3 regions of the Psychromarinibacter sp. S121 genome follow, and region 1 is predicted to be linked to each of the others. Evidence: riboswitches for the same ligand, from Rfam matches in the RefSeq annotation. Region 1 holds a riboswitch; each other region holds the start of a gene.

Region 1 (4,714 bases):
CCCTCGTCCACCAGATACCCCAGCTTCTCGTCCAGCGAGTGGAAGAACACGGTGTTCTGGTTGACATGTTGCAGGAAGTACTGCCGCGCCGCCATGCGGTCGGCTTCGAACTGGATGCGGCCCTCGGTGTCGTAGAGGTTCAGCATCGCGTTCAGCGCGTGGTAGTCAAGCGAAGCGGTCGCGGCGTTGTCCAGCATGATCGGTCCTCGTTGAACGATGACGGGCCCGGAACGGTCCGGGCCCGGTGTTGTGTCAGGCTTCGCCCCAGACGTCCTGGGCGACTTTCACGACCAGCTCCAGCTTGCGGCGCTGATCGTCCTCGGTGACCTTGTTGCCTTCCTCGGTAGAGGCGAATCCGCACTGAGGCGCGATCCCGAGCTGGTCCATGTCCACGAATTTCGAGGCGGCTTCAAGCTGCCGCTTGATGTCGTCGATGTTCTCGAGTTCCGGGGTCTTCGTCGTGATGAAACCGGGCATGACGCGCTTGGTGCCCTTGGGCAGCAGGCCAAGGGGTTCCAGCCCGCCGGCACGCTCGCTGTCGTACTCCATGAAGTACACATCGACGCTGGTGTGGTTGAAGATCGCATCGGCCGCGGCGTCGTAGCCGCCCGTCGCCACGAAGGTCGACTGGAAGTTGCCGCGGCACATGTGCATGCCGATCACCATGTCTTCCGGACGGTCCTTGATCGCCTCTTCCAGCATCCACGCGTAGCGCTGGATCATCCAGTCGGGGTCCTGCCCCATCGAGCGACGGATCTCGCGCTGCTTCTCGTCGCCGAGGTAGGCGAAGAAAATGTCGTCCAGCTGCAGATAGCGGCAGCCAGCGTCATAGAATGCCTGCACGGCCTTCTTGTAGGCTGCCGCGATGTCAGCGGTGAACAGGTCCTGATCGGCGTAGGGCGCGTGATGGTTGTGGTCCGGCGTCACGCGGAAATGCACCGCCGACGGGCCGGGGATCGAGATTTTCGGGCAGACCTTGGTGTTGGCGGCCACGAACTTGAAGTGGTCCAGCATCGGATGGTCGGAGGGGAAATCCAGTGCCTTGTCGATGGTCGGCGCAAGGCTGACGGTGGCGCCCTTGAAGCCCAGCGCGTCGCCGCCGGTCTCGATGATGTCGAGGCCGGTCAGACCGTCCATGAAGTCATAGTGCCAGAAGGCGCGGCGCGCCTCGCCATCGGTGACGACCTTCAGGCCCACGTCTTCCTGCATCTTGATCAGCGCGGGGATCTCGCTGTCTTCGATCTGCTTCAGCTCGGCTCCCTTTACGCCGGCCTTGCGCGCGGCGGCGACGGGTGCGGGGCGCAGCAGGCTGCCGACGTGGTCGGCACGGAACGGAGGGCGGAAATCGGTCATGACGGTCCTTGGTGGTAAAACGGTAGATAAGGAGGAGACGCCCGCGCCGTCAGGCGGCGGGGCGGAGGCTGTCCCCCATCCGGTCCAGTCCGGACCGGATGCGGGCAATATCGGTGTCGGTCCCGGCAAGCTCGAAGCGGTAAAGCACCGGGACGCCGCATTTCGCGGCGATCACGTCACCCGCGCGGGCGAAGGTGGCGCCGAAGTTGCGGTTGCCGCCCGCAATCACGCCGCGCAGCAGGGCCCGGGTCGCGGGGTCGTTCAGCAGGCGGATCACCTGCTTCGGAACCGCGCCCCGCCCCTCGCCGTCGGCATAGGTCGGGCAGATCAGGACAAAGGGCGCGTCGACCACCGGCATCGGGTCGGACGGGCTGACCGGAACGCGGGCTGCGGGCAGCCCAAGGCGTTCGACCAGCCGCGCCGTGTTCCCGGAGCGCGAGGAATAGTAGACGAGCCCGGGCATGTCCTCAGGAGAGCCGGCCGATCATGTCGGGACGGAAACCGGCCCAGTGATCCTCGCCCGCGACGACGACGGGCGCCTGCCGATAGCCAAGACCCTGCACCATCTCCATCGCATCGGCGTCCTCGGTCAGGTCTACGATGTCGAAATCGATGCCGCGGGCCTCGAGAGCGCGGGTGGTGGCGGTGCACTGCACGCAGGCGGGTTTGGAATACACGGTGATAGTCATCTGCTCTGTCCCTTCTGGTCTGTTTGGTGCGAACCGAAGGGGACACGAAAGCGGGCGCTTCGCGCCTGCCTACGCACCCGGGCCCTCCGCCGCGGTCGTCGTTTTTTGTCGCCTTGGCAGGTCTCCTGACTCCGCGGCTCGGACGCCTTGACCCGCCTTCCCGGTGTTGCCTGACACCAGTGGTTTCGGGCCTTGGCTCGCCGCTGACAGTTGCGGGGGCAGTACCGGATTTTCACCGGTTTCCCTTTTCACCCGCGAGTCACCCCGCGAGCACCAAAGCAACACCATATTGGGCCGACGGCCAGAGTGGTGTCAACATATAGGCGGGGGCACAAGAGAAGAAATCTCGACGTCCCGTCCGGGGTGTGTCTTTCGGACCGCGTCAGCTTTTGGCTTCGATCCGCTTCACCGAAGCAAGCCGCGTCATCCGGACGCGACGCACGAAGGCCAGCAGGAACATGGCCGACAGCAGCAGGATGACGGTCGGCGCCGGGGCGCTGTCGAGAAAGAAGCTAAGATAGGCACCGCCCAGCATCGCGATCAGACAGACGGCGACGGCGGTGACCAGCATCCGTCCGAAACTGCGGACCAGCAGGAATGCGATGGCCCCCGGCGCGATCAGCAGGCCGACTGCGAGAATCAGGCCGGTCGAGGTAAGCGTCGCGACGATGGTCAGCGACAGGATCGTCAGCAGGCCATAGTGCAGCAGGTTCACCCGAAGCCCGCTGGCCTGCGCCTGCGCCGGGTCGAAGGAATGCAGCAGCAGGTCCTTCCATTTCAGCAGCAGCACCGCCGTCACGCCCAGCGAGATCAGCCCGGCGGTCCACAGATCCTGCGGCCCTACGCCAAGCATGTTGCCGTACAGAACGTGATCGAGGTGCTGGTTGGTGTGGATCGAGGTGTAAAGGATCAGCCCCACGCCGAACATGCCAGAGAACACGACACCCATGACGGTGTCCTGCTTCACACGGCTGTTCTCTGACAGATAGCCGGTGGCGACCGCGCAGGTCATGCCCGCCGCGAAAGCGCCGATGATCAGGGGAATACCGGTGATCCACGCCAACACGATTCCCGGCAGGATCGCATGGCTGATCGCGTCGCCCATCAGCGCCCAGCCCTTGAGGACAAGAAAGCAAGACAGCAGCGCCGTCGGCACCGCGACGATGGCGGCGATCAGGAACGCGTTCTGCATGAACGGGAACTGGAACGGCAGCAGCAGGGTGTCGAGGGTCATTCCGCAGGCTCCGGTTTGGCGACGGGCGCAGTCGGCTCAAGCGCCTCTGCCGCAAGCCGGCGGGTCGCCAGCAGGCCGTGTTTCGGCGCGAAGACGAAGGCCGCAAGGAACAACGCCGTCTGCAGCGCCACGATGACGCCGCCGGTGGCGCCGTCGAGGAAATAGCTGATGTAGGCGCCTACGAAACTGGTCAGCGTGCCGATGGCGACCGACAGCAGGATCAGGCGCGGGAAGCGGTCGCACAGCAGGTACGCCGTCGCGCCTGGTGTCACCACCATCGCAATGACAAGAAAGGCCCCGACCGTCTGCATCGCGGCCACCACCGCCGCCGACAACAGCACGAAGAACACCGCCTTCAGCAGGCCCGGGCGCAATCCGATGGACTTGGCGTGGTTCTCGTCGAAGAAGGTGACCATCAGGTCCTTCCACTTCGCCAACAGGATCGCCAGCGACACGAAGCCGATGATCGCCAGTTGCAGCGTGTCCTCGGGCGTGATGGCAAGGATGTTGCCCATCGTTATGGTCTGGATCGACACCGACATCGGATTGATCGAGACAAGGAACAGGCCCAGCCCGAAGAAAGACGTGAAGATCAGCCCGATGATCACGTCGACCTTCAGCCCCGACCGGTCGCTGAGGAACAGCATCGCCCCCGCCGCCAGCCCGCCCGCGATGAACGCGCCCAGCGCGAAAGGCAGGCCGAGGATATAGGCCCCCGCCACCCCCGGAACGACCGAATGCGAAAGCGCGTCGCCGATCAGCGACCAGCCTTTCAACATCAGGTAGGCCGACAAAAAGGCGCAGACCCCGCCGACCAGCGCCGAAACCCACATGGCGTTGGTCATGTAGCCATAGGTGAACGGCTGCAGCAGCAGTTCCATCACGAGTCGTCTCCGCGCACCCGCGTCCGGTCGCCATAGTGAACCAGCGGCCGTTCGTCGTCGGTGAAGATCGTCAGTTCGCGCGGGTCGTCGTCGTGATCGTCGTGCAGGTCGGCACCGCCCAGCGTGAAGTGGCGCAGCACACCGCCGAAGGCCAGTTCAAGGTTCTCGCGGGTGAAGGTCGTCTCGGTCGGGCCGTGGGCTAGGACCGTCCCCTTCACCAGAACGGTGCGGTCGCAGAATTCGGGCACCGAACCAAGGTTGTGGGTCGAGACCAGCATCACCCGGCCCTCGTCCTTCAATTCGCGCAGCAGGGCGACGATCTGCTCTTCGGTCTTCACGTCGACGCCGGTAAAGGGCTCGTCCAGCAGGATCACCTGCCCCTCTTGCGCCAGCGCCCGTGCAAGAAACACGCGCTTGCGCTGGCCGCCGGACAGTTCGCCGATCTGGCGGTGGCGGTAGTCCTGCATGTTCACCCGCTTCAGCGCGGCATCCACGGCCTCGTGATCCGCCGCGCGCGGGCGGCGCAGGAACCCCATGTGGCCGTAGCGGCCCAT
Region 2 (4,714 bases), on a different contig from region 1:
CGCGTGATCTCCAGCAGGTCGCTGTCGTTGAACCCGGCGGGCGCCAGCCGGTCCGAGTTATCGAGATGCAGCGACACTTCGGCAAAGTTCCGGGCGGGCCGGGTTGCCGCACCCGCGAAGATCACGTCTTCCATGCCACCGCCGCGCATCGCGGTCGGTCGGTTTTCCCCCATGACCCAACGCAGCGCCTCCAGCAGGTTCGACTTGCCGCAACCGTTCGGACCGACCACCCCTGTCAGCCCGTCCTGAATCATCAGGTCGGTCGGATCGACAAAGCTCTTGAAGCCGTTGAGACGGATTCGTGTGAAACGCAAGGAACTGCTGCCCGGTTGATTCTCGTTCCCGCCATTCTCCGGGGCGTGGCAGATGAGTCAACGCTGACGCGCTGCATGTGGCGGGAAAGGGCCCGTTATCCCCAAGATATTGAGAAATTGCCGCGCGCCCAACCGGCTTTAACGTCGAATTATATGCGACCGGATATCCCTTGGTGCGTAGCCGGGTGCGAAGGGTGATGCCACAGTATGCTTTGAATTTCTTCGAGATCTCCCAGATCTCGACAAGCAACGTCAGCGGGTTCAACGACAACGGCGGGTACCAGTTCGCGCTGGGGACCGATACCGTCACGCTGACCAACGGCGCCACCTTTCAGGAGGTGCTCGTCGAAGACACCACCAATACGTACTTCGACGACGATGCCGGGCTGGAACAGACGCTGGCGGCAGATTACACGCTCGACGGCGCGTTCCACACGGCCGGGACCATCATCGAATCCGAGTACGTGCTGAATGTCGAGGGTGCCGGGGGGCAGACCTATATCCTGCAATTCATCTCGCTCGCCAATGACGCGTTCACGATCCACGGCTTCGTCCCGCAGGGTCTGAAACCGCCCGACGGCGTGCCACTTACAGTGGTCGGCCGGTATGACGGGTCCTACGGGATCAACGCTTATAGCAGCATGTGGCCACCATGCTTCGGTCCGCGCAGCCGTATTCTGTTGGCGGATGGACGGTGGCGCGCGGCCGCACAGCTGAATGGCGGCGAACAGTTGCGCCTGTTCGATGGCGGGACGGCGCGGCTGGACTTTGTGCTGCGCAGCCCGGCCAATTCCGCGATGCGGCCCATACGGTTCCGGACCGACGCACTGGGCCCGGGGCGTCCCGCCCGCGGCTTGCTGCTAAGCGCCCAGCACCGCGTGTGGCTTCCCGACCTAGACGCGCTGGTTCCCGCCCGCGCGCTGACCGCATGGCCACGGATCGGCCCTGCGCCTGCTTCTGCGGCAGACCCGCTGATCCATCTCGTCACGCGTCGTCATGCGCTGGTCGTGGCCGAGGGTTTGGCCTGCGAAACCTTCTGGCCCGGCCCTCAGGCCATGGCCGGATTATCCCCCGCCTCGCGGCAGGCGGTACGGCGACTGATGGGCCCCGACCCGAAACCCGCCCGGCCCCTGCTGTCGATGCGGGATGCACGCCGTCTTCTCCACGATACGCCGCCTCGGGACACGCACACGGAACGCAATCCGCCTTGACGCCCCGTTCCCGCATGCGCAGAAAGGTTGCGTACGGTGCCCGCAGTCGTGCCAAGCACGCAGGGCCTAACTGGGAATTCGGAACGTGGTGACCCACATCGGGGCCCGAAGCCGAAGCCGCCCCCGCGACTGTAAGCGGCGAGCGTCCCGCCACGATGCCACTGGGTTTCCGTTCAATTCGGACCCGGGAAGGCGGCGAGACGCAGTGACCCGCGAAGCCAGGAGACCAGCCGTGCATGAAACCTGAAACTGTCGTCGGGGATGACGGCAAGAGGAGGAACGACATGAACGCGACTGCGACACAGACCAGCCAGACAGCCAGCGGTTCGGCCATCGGCGCTTTCATCGCCGCGCTGCTGATCGGCGGCGCAATCATCTTCGTGACCGGCCACGTCCAGGCGGAAACCCTGCATGACGCGGCTCACGACGTGCGCCACGCCACCGGCTTTCCCTGCCACTGATCCATGTACGGCAAGGTCTTCACCAGCGCGTTGTTCGCTGGGTTTGCAGCGGGGCTGATTGCCGCCGCGCTGCAACTGTATTTCGTCCAGCCGGTCCTGTTGCATGCAGAGCTTTACGAGGGCGGTGACCTGATCCACTTCGGGTCCGAAAGCACCGTCCCGGCCCATCAGGACGTGGGCGGCATCGACCTGATGCGCGACGGGCTGAGCGTGTTGTTCACCGTGCTGGTCTATACCGGCTATGCCTTCATCATGGTCGGCGCCATGGCGCTTGCTTCCGAACGCGGCCATTCGGTCGACGCGCGGCGCGGCATCCTGTGGGGGCTCGGCGGGTTCGTCGCGGTGCATTTTGCGCCGGCCTTCAGCCTGCCGCCGGAGCTGCCCGGTGTCGCCGCCGCCGACGTGGTGGCGCGTCAGATCTGGTGGTTCGGCACCGTTGCCGCCTCGGCCATCGCCGTCGCGTTGATTGCCTTCGGTCGCAACTGGGCCGCGTGGGGCGCCGCCGTCGTGTTGCTGCTGGCGCCGCATGTCATCGGCGCGCCACAGCCCGAGGTGTTCACCGGACCGGTGCCGCCAGAGCTTGGCGGCGAGTTCGCCGGCCGCGCACTGGGCGTCGGGCTGGCGGCCTGGGTCACGCTGGGCTGCTTTGCCGGTTTCTTCTGGCAACGAGAGACACAGGGCGCGCCGCAACCGGCCTGACCTCGTGAACACGCCGCGCTGCCCGGTTCCGACCGGGCGGCGCTTTTTCGTCAAGGATACGCGCCATGAAACCCCTGTTGATGCTTGTCATCGGCCTGTTCTTCGGCACCGGCGGCGGCTTTCTGTACGCTGCGTCGCAGGGCATTACCCTGGACGGCCACGACCACGGCGACCACACGGCGCACGACATGACCTCAAGCTCTATGTCGCACGACCACGATGCCCTGCTACCCGCCGGCGACCCGGCCCCGACCCTGACGCTGGACCTCGTTCCCGAAGGCGACTCTGCATGGAACCTTCACATCGTCACCGAGCATTTCCGCTTTGCCCCGGAAGACGTGAACGCGGTTCATACACCGGGTGAGGGCCACGCCCATATCTATGTCGACGGTGTGAAACTGAACCGGGTCTACGGGCCTTGGTATCACCTGTCCGGCCTGCCCGAGGATGCCCGGGAAATTCGCGTGACCCTGAACGCCAACAGCCACGAAACCCTGTCCGTGGACGGCAACCCCGTTGCGGCCACTGTGCAGCTGAGGCCCTAGGGCATGGCCGGGACACGCGCCACCAGGCAATGTCGCAACCGCCTCAGCGGCCGGGCGTCCGCGATCCAGCCCTTGGGTTCGACACGATATGCCGCCACGAACCTGGCGATATCATCGGCATCCGCCTCGCTCAGCCCGCCGAAGACATATGTCGCGCGCCCTTCGGCCTGCGCCGCCATTCCGGCCGACCTTGCACAGACCTGCAAGCAGCCGGCATGCACGACCTCGACGTCGTCCATCGTTTCCCTCAGCCGGGCGGCAAGCGCCTTGCCACCCTCGCAGCCTACACAGATCGTCAACCTGACCATCGGATCCCATTAACGGAGACCGCAATGCCCGCCAAGATCCCCGCCACCGTCGTTACCGGCTTTCTCGGGTCCGGCAAGACCACCCTGATCCGCCACATGCTGGCCAACGCCAACGGCCGCCGCATCGCGCTGATCATCAACGAGTTCGGCGACCTTGGCGTCGACGGCGATATCCTGAAAGGCTGCGGTGACGAGACCTGCACCGACGACGACGTGATGGAGCTGTCGAATGGCTGCATCTGCTGCACCGTGGCCGAGGATTTCGTGCCGACCCTCCAAAAGCTGCTGGACCGCGACACGCCCCCCGACCACATCGTGATCGAGACCTCGGGCCTCGCCTTGCCGCAGCCGCTGGTCCGCGCCTTCAACTGGCCCGAGATCTCCACCCGTGTCACCGTCGACGGCGTTGTCACCGTGGTCGATGGCAAGGCCGTGACCGAGGGCCGTTTCGCCCATGACGTCGCCGCCGTCGACCGTCAGCGTGCGATTGACGACAACCTCGACCACGAAACCCCGCTGTCGGAGCTGTTCGAGGACCAGATCGCCTGTGCCGACATGATCGTGGTGAACAAGACCGACCTGCTGGACACCGCCTCGGCCGAGGCGCTGGCGACGCGGCTGGGTTCCGATGCGCGCGCCGGGGTGCAGGTGGTGAAGACCTCGATGGGCGCGCTGCCGGTCGATGTCCTGCTGGGCCGTGGCCAGGCCGCCGAGACCGATATCTCTGCGCGGCACGAAGTTCACCATCACCACCATCATCATGATGACGACGAGGATGACGACCACCATCACGACCACGAACACGAGCACGGCCATGACGAATTCGACAGCTTCGTGGTGACCCGCCCGGAAATCACCGACCCCAAGGCCTTCGCCGAACAGGTGGCTCAGGTGATCCGCGCCCACGACATCCTGCGCCTCAAGGGCTTCGCCGCCGTCGCCGGCAAGCCGATGCGCCTGACGCTGCAGGCCGTGGGCCCCCGCGTCGATACCTACTTCGACCGCCCGCTTGCCGCCAGCGAGCCGCGCGAGACGAAGCTGGTGGTCATCGGCCAGGCCGGTCTGGACCGTGTCGCGATCGAAGCCGCGCTTCAGGAAACCACCCCGGCATGATCGCGGTCGAACCCGGCGACCCGCGCCACCCGCAGGCGCTCGCGTTGCTTCAGGCCAGCCACG
Region 3 (4,714 bases), 540 kb from region 1:
TCGGCGTGGCTTAGATCACGGGCGCCTTCGCTAGCCCTTTTCCAAGGATCGGGCCGGTGGGCAGGTTCGTTGGCGAACCGCCCTCGGGTTCGACCGTGATCTCGTAAAGCTGCTGCGCGTGCGGTGCTGGCAGGCCCTCGATGGTCAGCGTGTCCGACAGCCCGCGTGCCAGCAGGCCAAGCGAAACGGGCGGGCCGTCGTCCTCGGGCTTGGTCCAGACCTGCATCACACGGTCGGGCGGCACGTCGGCCTGTTCCAACAGCGTGACGCGGGTGGTGTTGTCGGGGCGGCTTTCGACCAGCGCGACGGCCTCGCCCTGCTCGTTCAGAAGCACCGCGATCACCGCCGGCTGGGCCGGGTTCATGAGGGTCCAGCCCAGCGACACCGCCAGCAGCAGCGCAGCGGCGAGACCGCCGATCGCGGCGCCGCGCCAGCGTGTCATCGCACGGCGAACGCCGGACAGGTCGATCACTTCCGCCGGTGCGCGTGCCTCGGCGGGGGTGTCCGCCAAACTGTCCGTGCCGTCGAGATCGCGTTCCACCCGCGCCCAGAAGCCTTCCGGCAGCTCAAGTTCGTCGGCGGTGTCATCAAGGGGGGCAAACCGCGCGCGGGCGCGGTCCAGCCGGGCGGCTATGTCGGGGTCGTCCGCGGCCATCGCCTCGACCCGCGCGACATCCGCCGGGTCCGCAAGGCCCAGCACGATCTCGTCGATCAGCATATCCAGAGAACGGTCTGTCATGACAGACACTCCCTCAGCTTCAGCAGTCCGCGGCGGACCCACGATTTCACCGACCCCAGAGGCGCCTCCATTCGCCCCGCGATTTCCCCATGGCTATGGCCCAGAACGTAAGACGACAGGATCGCCCGCCGCGTCTGAACATCAAGCCCTTCAAGGCAGCGGCGCAGGTCGGTCGTGTCCGCAAGCCTGTCGAAGGCCGTGTCGATCACCTGCGCGTCTTCCGAAGCCGACAGGCGCTCGGGCGAGGTGGCGACCTCGCGATCCTCGGACCGCAGCAAGGTCAGGCAGCGGTTGCGCAGGATGGTGTAGATCCAGCCCTTCGCGCTGCCGCGTTGTGCGTCGAACTGGTGCGCCTTGCGCCAGACCAGAACCAGCGCTTCCTGCACCGCGTCCTGCGCCAGGTCGTCACGGCGCAGCATCCGGCGCGCGACCCCAAGCATCCGGCCACCCTCGGCGTCCATCAGCTTTTGCAGGGCCAGCCGGTCGCCGCCCGCGCAGGATTTCAGCAAGGCTGCATGGTCCATGAAGGGCTGACCCGTATCCTCCCGGCGGTCACCCTCTGTCACCGCCCACATCTCCGAGGTTAGCGGCGGAGGTGAGACTGTCAAACCTCTGGCTGGCGGCGGCTGCCCGGTTTCGATGAAGAAGGTATCCCGCATGGTGCTCGGCAAGGCCGGCGCGGGTCGCTATGCCCGCGCCGGCCGGTCTCGTTCCGCCGATTACATCGCGGTCATGAAGGTGATGTCGCGCAGCACGGCGTCGCCGGCGTCCTGGATTTCCCAGCTTTCCTGAACCGAGCCGTCTTCCAGCGACACGGTGTGCAGCATGCCGCCCGCCGCAAGCCATGCGGTGTTGTTGCCGTCGGCGTCGGTGGCGATGTCGAAGGCATAGGTGTCGGCAGCGTCGATCCCCAGTTTGCCGATGGCGGCCAGCGTGCCGTCATTGGGCGAAATCTGCTGGATCACGGCGACGATGGTCGAATCGATGTCGTACATCGCGGTGCTCTCGGGCATGCCGTACGAGTTGATGTAGGCGGCAGCGACGATGGCCGGTGCCTCGCCCGCGTGCATGTCGGCCTCTTCGAAGGCAAGCGAGCCGTCAACGGTCACCGCACCGCTTTCGATGTCGACGCGGTGGTTGGTGGTGCCCGACATGAAGCGCAGCTTGTTGGCCATCGGGTTGAAGTCGACGATCACCGGGGCGTCGTCCATGATCGGAAGCTCCGTGTCCATCGTCGAGATGACGGTGGCCATGCCGGTTTCCGGGTCGATCTCGACGATCTCAAATGCGTCGGTCACGCCGATCAGCTGGCCGGTGGCGGGGCGAAGGTCGATGCCCAGCAGCTTGTCAACGCCCTCGACTTCCATCGAGGCGGTCACGGTGGCGGTCGTCGCGTCGATCTTGTGCAGCATCTTGTCGCCCGACAGGCCAACGGCCATCAGGCCGCCGTGGCCCGCGGCGAACGCGCCGGTCGCGGAAGTCATCAGGGCGAAAGCGGTCAGTGCGGAGAACTTGTTGAGCATGGAACTCGTCCTTTCCTCGTATCCGGCCGCAGAGGATCCGCGGCCTTGATACCCCTAGGACTCGGGCAAGGGCGCGTTTGGATGCAGACCACCGGAAAAAAATTTCCCCGCACCCGTTCGCCGCCTGCCGCGATGGGGGCACATCTGCCTTGACGCCCGGTCCCCGGACCAGTCTAGTGCGCGCGATGGTTCCCGGTGCGCCTTGGCGATCCGGGATGAAAAGGGAACACGGTGCGGTGTAGCCATCAGGCGCCAATTCCGTGACTGCCCCCGCAACTGTGAGCGGAGAGCGACCCCGAGAAACCCACTGGCCGACAAGGCCGGGAAGGCTTGGGCAAGCGTCGACCCGCAAGTCAGGAGACCTGCCATCGTGACAGAAACTCAACCCGGGCGGGGTGTCCCGGCAGGAGGCCTGACATGATACGACGGCGTACGCCGATCCTTTGCTTGTGGTTCCTGCCCCTCCCCGCAGATGCGCGGAGGGCGCAATGGCGAATCCAATTCCCGATGAACGTCCCGGACCTTCGGAAACGAAGGCCGGCGAAGACTGCATAAGACCCGAGGACAGGCCGGACGCGGTCCTGTTCCTGTGCTCGGCCCATAATCTCAGCCGCCGAAGCCTTGAACGGCTTGAAGCGGCCTGCGCGGCGGCGACCTATCTGCCGCACCGCATGATCCGGCTGGAAGAACGCGGCGACGGGCTGTTCGCCGCGCTGGACGGGCTGCGCGACGCTGGCCACAGCGTTGTCAGGGTGCAGCCGGTGGGCATGCCGTTTCCAGAGAGCCTGACCTCGTGGCTGCCGGGCGTGCTGGCGCATTGGTCCGCGCAGCCGGGCAATGGCGATGTGCGCCTGTTCCTGGGCCCCGAACCAAGCCGGACAGGCAACGGCATGGCGCGCCTTCTGTCAGAGACGCTGTCACTGGCGCCGCGTGCCGTCGAAGGGACGGCGCCTCGGCTGGGCAAGCCCGGCTGGGACATGCCGCCGGATTTCGATTTTCACCTGCTGGTCTGCACCGGCCCGCGCTGTCACATGCGCGACGCCGCCAGCCTGACGCATATCCTCAAGGAGGAGTGCGCCGAAGCGGGGATCGCCGACCGCTGCCTGACGACCCGTACCGGCTGTATCTTCCCCTGCAACAAGGGGCCCGTCGTCGCGCTGTATCCGATGGGCCATTGGTTCCAGCTTCCCGACCGCGCGGCCGTGCGCCGCTTTGTCCGCGAGGTGCTGCTTGGCGGCGGCACCCTGCGTGACTTCCAGTTTCACACCGCGCGCCTTGCGCAGTCCCACTCCTGAAAGAGAAATCCCGATGACCAAACGCCTTTTCGCGCCTGCTCTCCTGTCCGCCGCGCTGGTGGGACTGCCCCTTGTCGCTGACGCGCAGGATCAGCTGATCCGCATTCTGACCTCGTTCAAGATCGACAGCATGGACCCCGACAGCGAAGGGTTCTGGATGCAGGAATTCGGTGTCGCCGAACTGCTTATGGAATTCCAGCCGGACGGCAGCATTGCCCCGTGGCTTGCGAAAAGCCTGACGCAGGTGGACGACCTGACGTGGGTGATCGCATTGAACGAGGGCGTCACCTTCCATAACGGCCGCGCGCTGGATGCCGCCGCGGTGATGGAGGTGATCGACTACCGCCGCGCCAATTCGAGCGGCGTGCAGGGCGTCGTGCCCGAGGCCACAGTGTTCGAGGCGACCGGACCTTTGGAAATCACCGTGCGCAGCGCAGCCCCGCTGCCCGAACTGCCGAACATTCTGGCGCACGAGTCCTATTTCCTGATCTACGATCTTCCGACCGTCACCGCGGCCGGGGGCGACTGGGAAACGCTGGAAGGCGCCGGCATCTATACCGGCCCCTACGAGGTCGAGGACCTGAACGACGAGCAGCTGGTCGCGACCCGCAATGACGACTACTGGCGCGGCGCGCCCGCGATGCCGGGTGTCACCGTGGGCTTCGTCGGCGACATCAACGCCCGCGCGCTGGCGATCCAGAATGACGAAGCGGACATTGCGCTGTATCCGCAGGTCTCGGCCAAGCCGGTCTATGACGCCACGCCGAACGTGAACCTTGCGCTGGGCCCGATCTCGGCGGGCGGCTTCGTCGGCTACATGAACACCGCAGAGGGTCCGCTGACCGATGTCGCGGTACGGCAGGCTGTCATGAAGGCGCAGAACTATGCCGAGATTGCCGGAGCGGTATTCCGGGGAGCGACTGCCGAGGCGGTCGGGCTTTACACCGAGACCTTCCCTTGGGCCGTCGCCAACTACGAGTTCGACGCGGCAGAGGCGGCGTCGCTTCTGGATGCCGCCGGCTGGACGCTGGAGGGCGACACGCGGATGAAGGACGGCGAGCCGCTGTCCCTGACCCTTGTGATCTATCCGCAGCAACCCGATCTCGTGCCGCTGTCCAACGCGATGCAGGCGTATCTGCGCGACATCGGTGTCGCCT

Evidence for each region. Region 1 has a riboswitch for cobalamin ahead of nrdH (glutaredoxin-like protein NrdH). Riboswitches for the same ligand answer to the same signal wherever they lie in the genome.
Region 2: it holds a riboswitch for cobalamin, as region 1 does, so the genes downstream of both, ACP156_RS20470 (CbtB domain-containing protein) here and nrdH (glutaredoxin-like protein NrdH) in region 1, are expected to answer to the same signal.
Region 3: it holds a riboswitch for cobalamin, as region 1 does, so the genes downstream of both, ACP156_RS13035 ((2Fe-2S) ferredoxin domain-containing protein) here and nrdH (glutaredoxin-like protein NrdH) in region 1, are expected to answer to the same signal.

What each region holds. Positions count from the first base shown of each region.
Region 1 covers NZ_JBNAGE010000002.1:397,246-401,959, reverse strand. Annotated here, with positions in the region: gene nrdE (class 1b ribonucleoside-diphosphate reductase subunit alpha) at 1-197, opposite strand, end outside; gene ACP156_RS10285 (5-methyltetrahydropteroyltriglutamate--homocysteine S-methyltransferase) at 253-1,353, opposite strand; gene nrdI (class Ib ribonucleoside-diphosphate reductase assembly flavoprotein NrdI) at 1,403-1,816, opposite strand; gene nrdH (glutaredoxin-like protein NrdH) at 1,821-2,042, opposite strand; cobalamin riboswitch at 2,141-2,335, opposite strand; gene ACP156_RS10270 (metal ABC transporter permease) at 2,425-3,276, opposite strand; gene ACP156_RS10265 (metal ABC transporter permease) at 3,273-4,157, opposite strand; gene ACP156_RS10260 (manganese/iron ABC transporter ATP-binding protein) at 4,157-4,714, opposite strand, start outside.
Region 2 covers NZ_JBNAGE010000004.1:410,788-415,501, forward strand. Annotated here, with positions in the region: gene ACP156_RS20460 (AAA family ATPase) at 1-314, opposite strand, end outside; gene ACP156_RS20465 (Hint domain-containing protein) at 527-1,525, shown strand; cobalamin riboswitch at 1,543-1,774, shown strand; gene ACP156_RS20470 (CbtB domain-containing protein) at 1,810-1,986, shown strand; gene ACP156_RS20475 (CbtA family protein) at 1,990-2,685, shown strand; gene ACP156_RS20480 (hypothetical protein) at 2,751-3,230, shown strand; gene ACP156_RS20485 (DUF1636 family protein) at 3,227-3,538, opposite strand; gene cobW (cobalamin biosynthesis protein CobW) at 3,563-4,651, shown strand; gene ACP156_RS20495 (GNAT family N-acetyltransferase) at 4,648-4,714, shown strand, end outside.
Region 3 covers NZ_JBNAGE010000002.1:936,064-940,777, forward strand. Annotated here, with positions in the region: gene ACP156_RS13020 (anti-sigma factor) at 11-739, opposite strand; gene ACP156_RS13025 (sigma-70 family RNA polymerase sigma factor) at 736-1,263, opposite strand; gene ACP156_RS13030 (DUF4394 domain-containing protein) at 1,459-2,223, opposite strand; cobalamin riboswitch at 2,432-2,646, shown strand; gene ACP156_RS13035 ((2Fe-2S) ferredoxin domain-containing protein) at 2,751-3,557, shown strand; gene ACP156_RS13040 (ABC transporter substrate-binding protein) at 3,571-4,714, shown strand, end outside.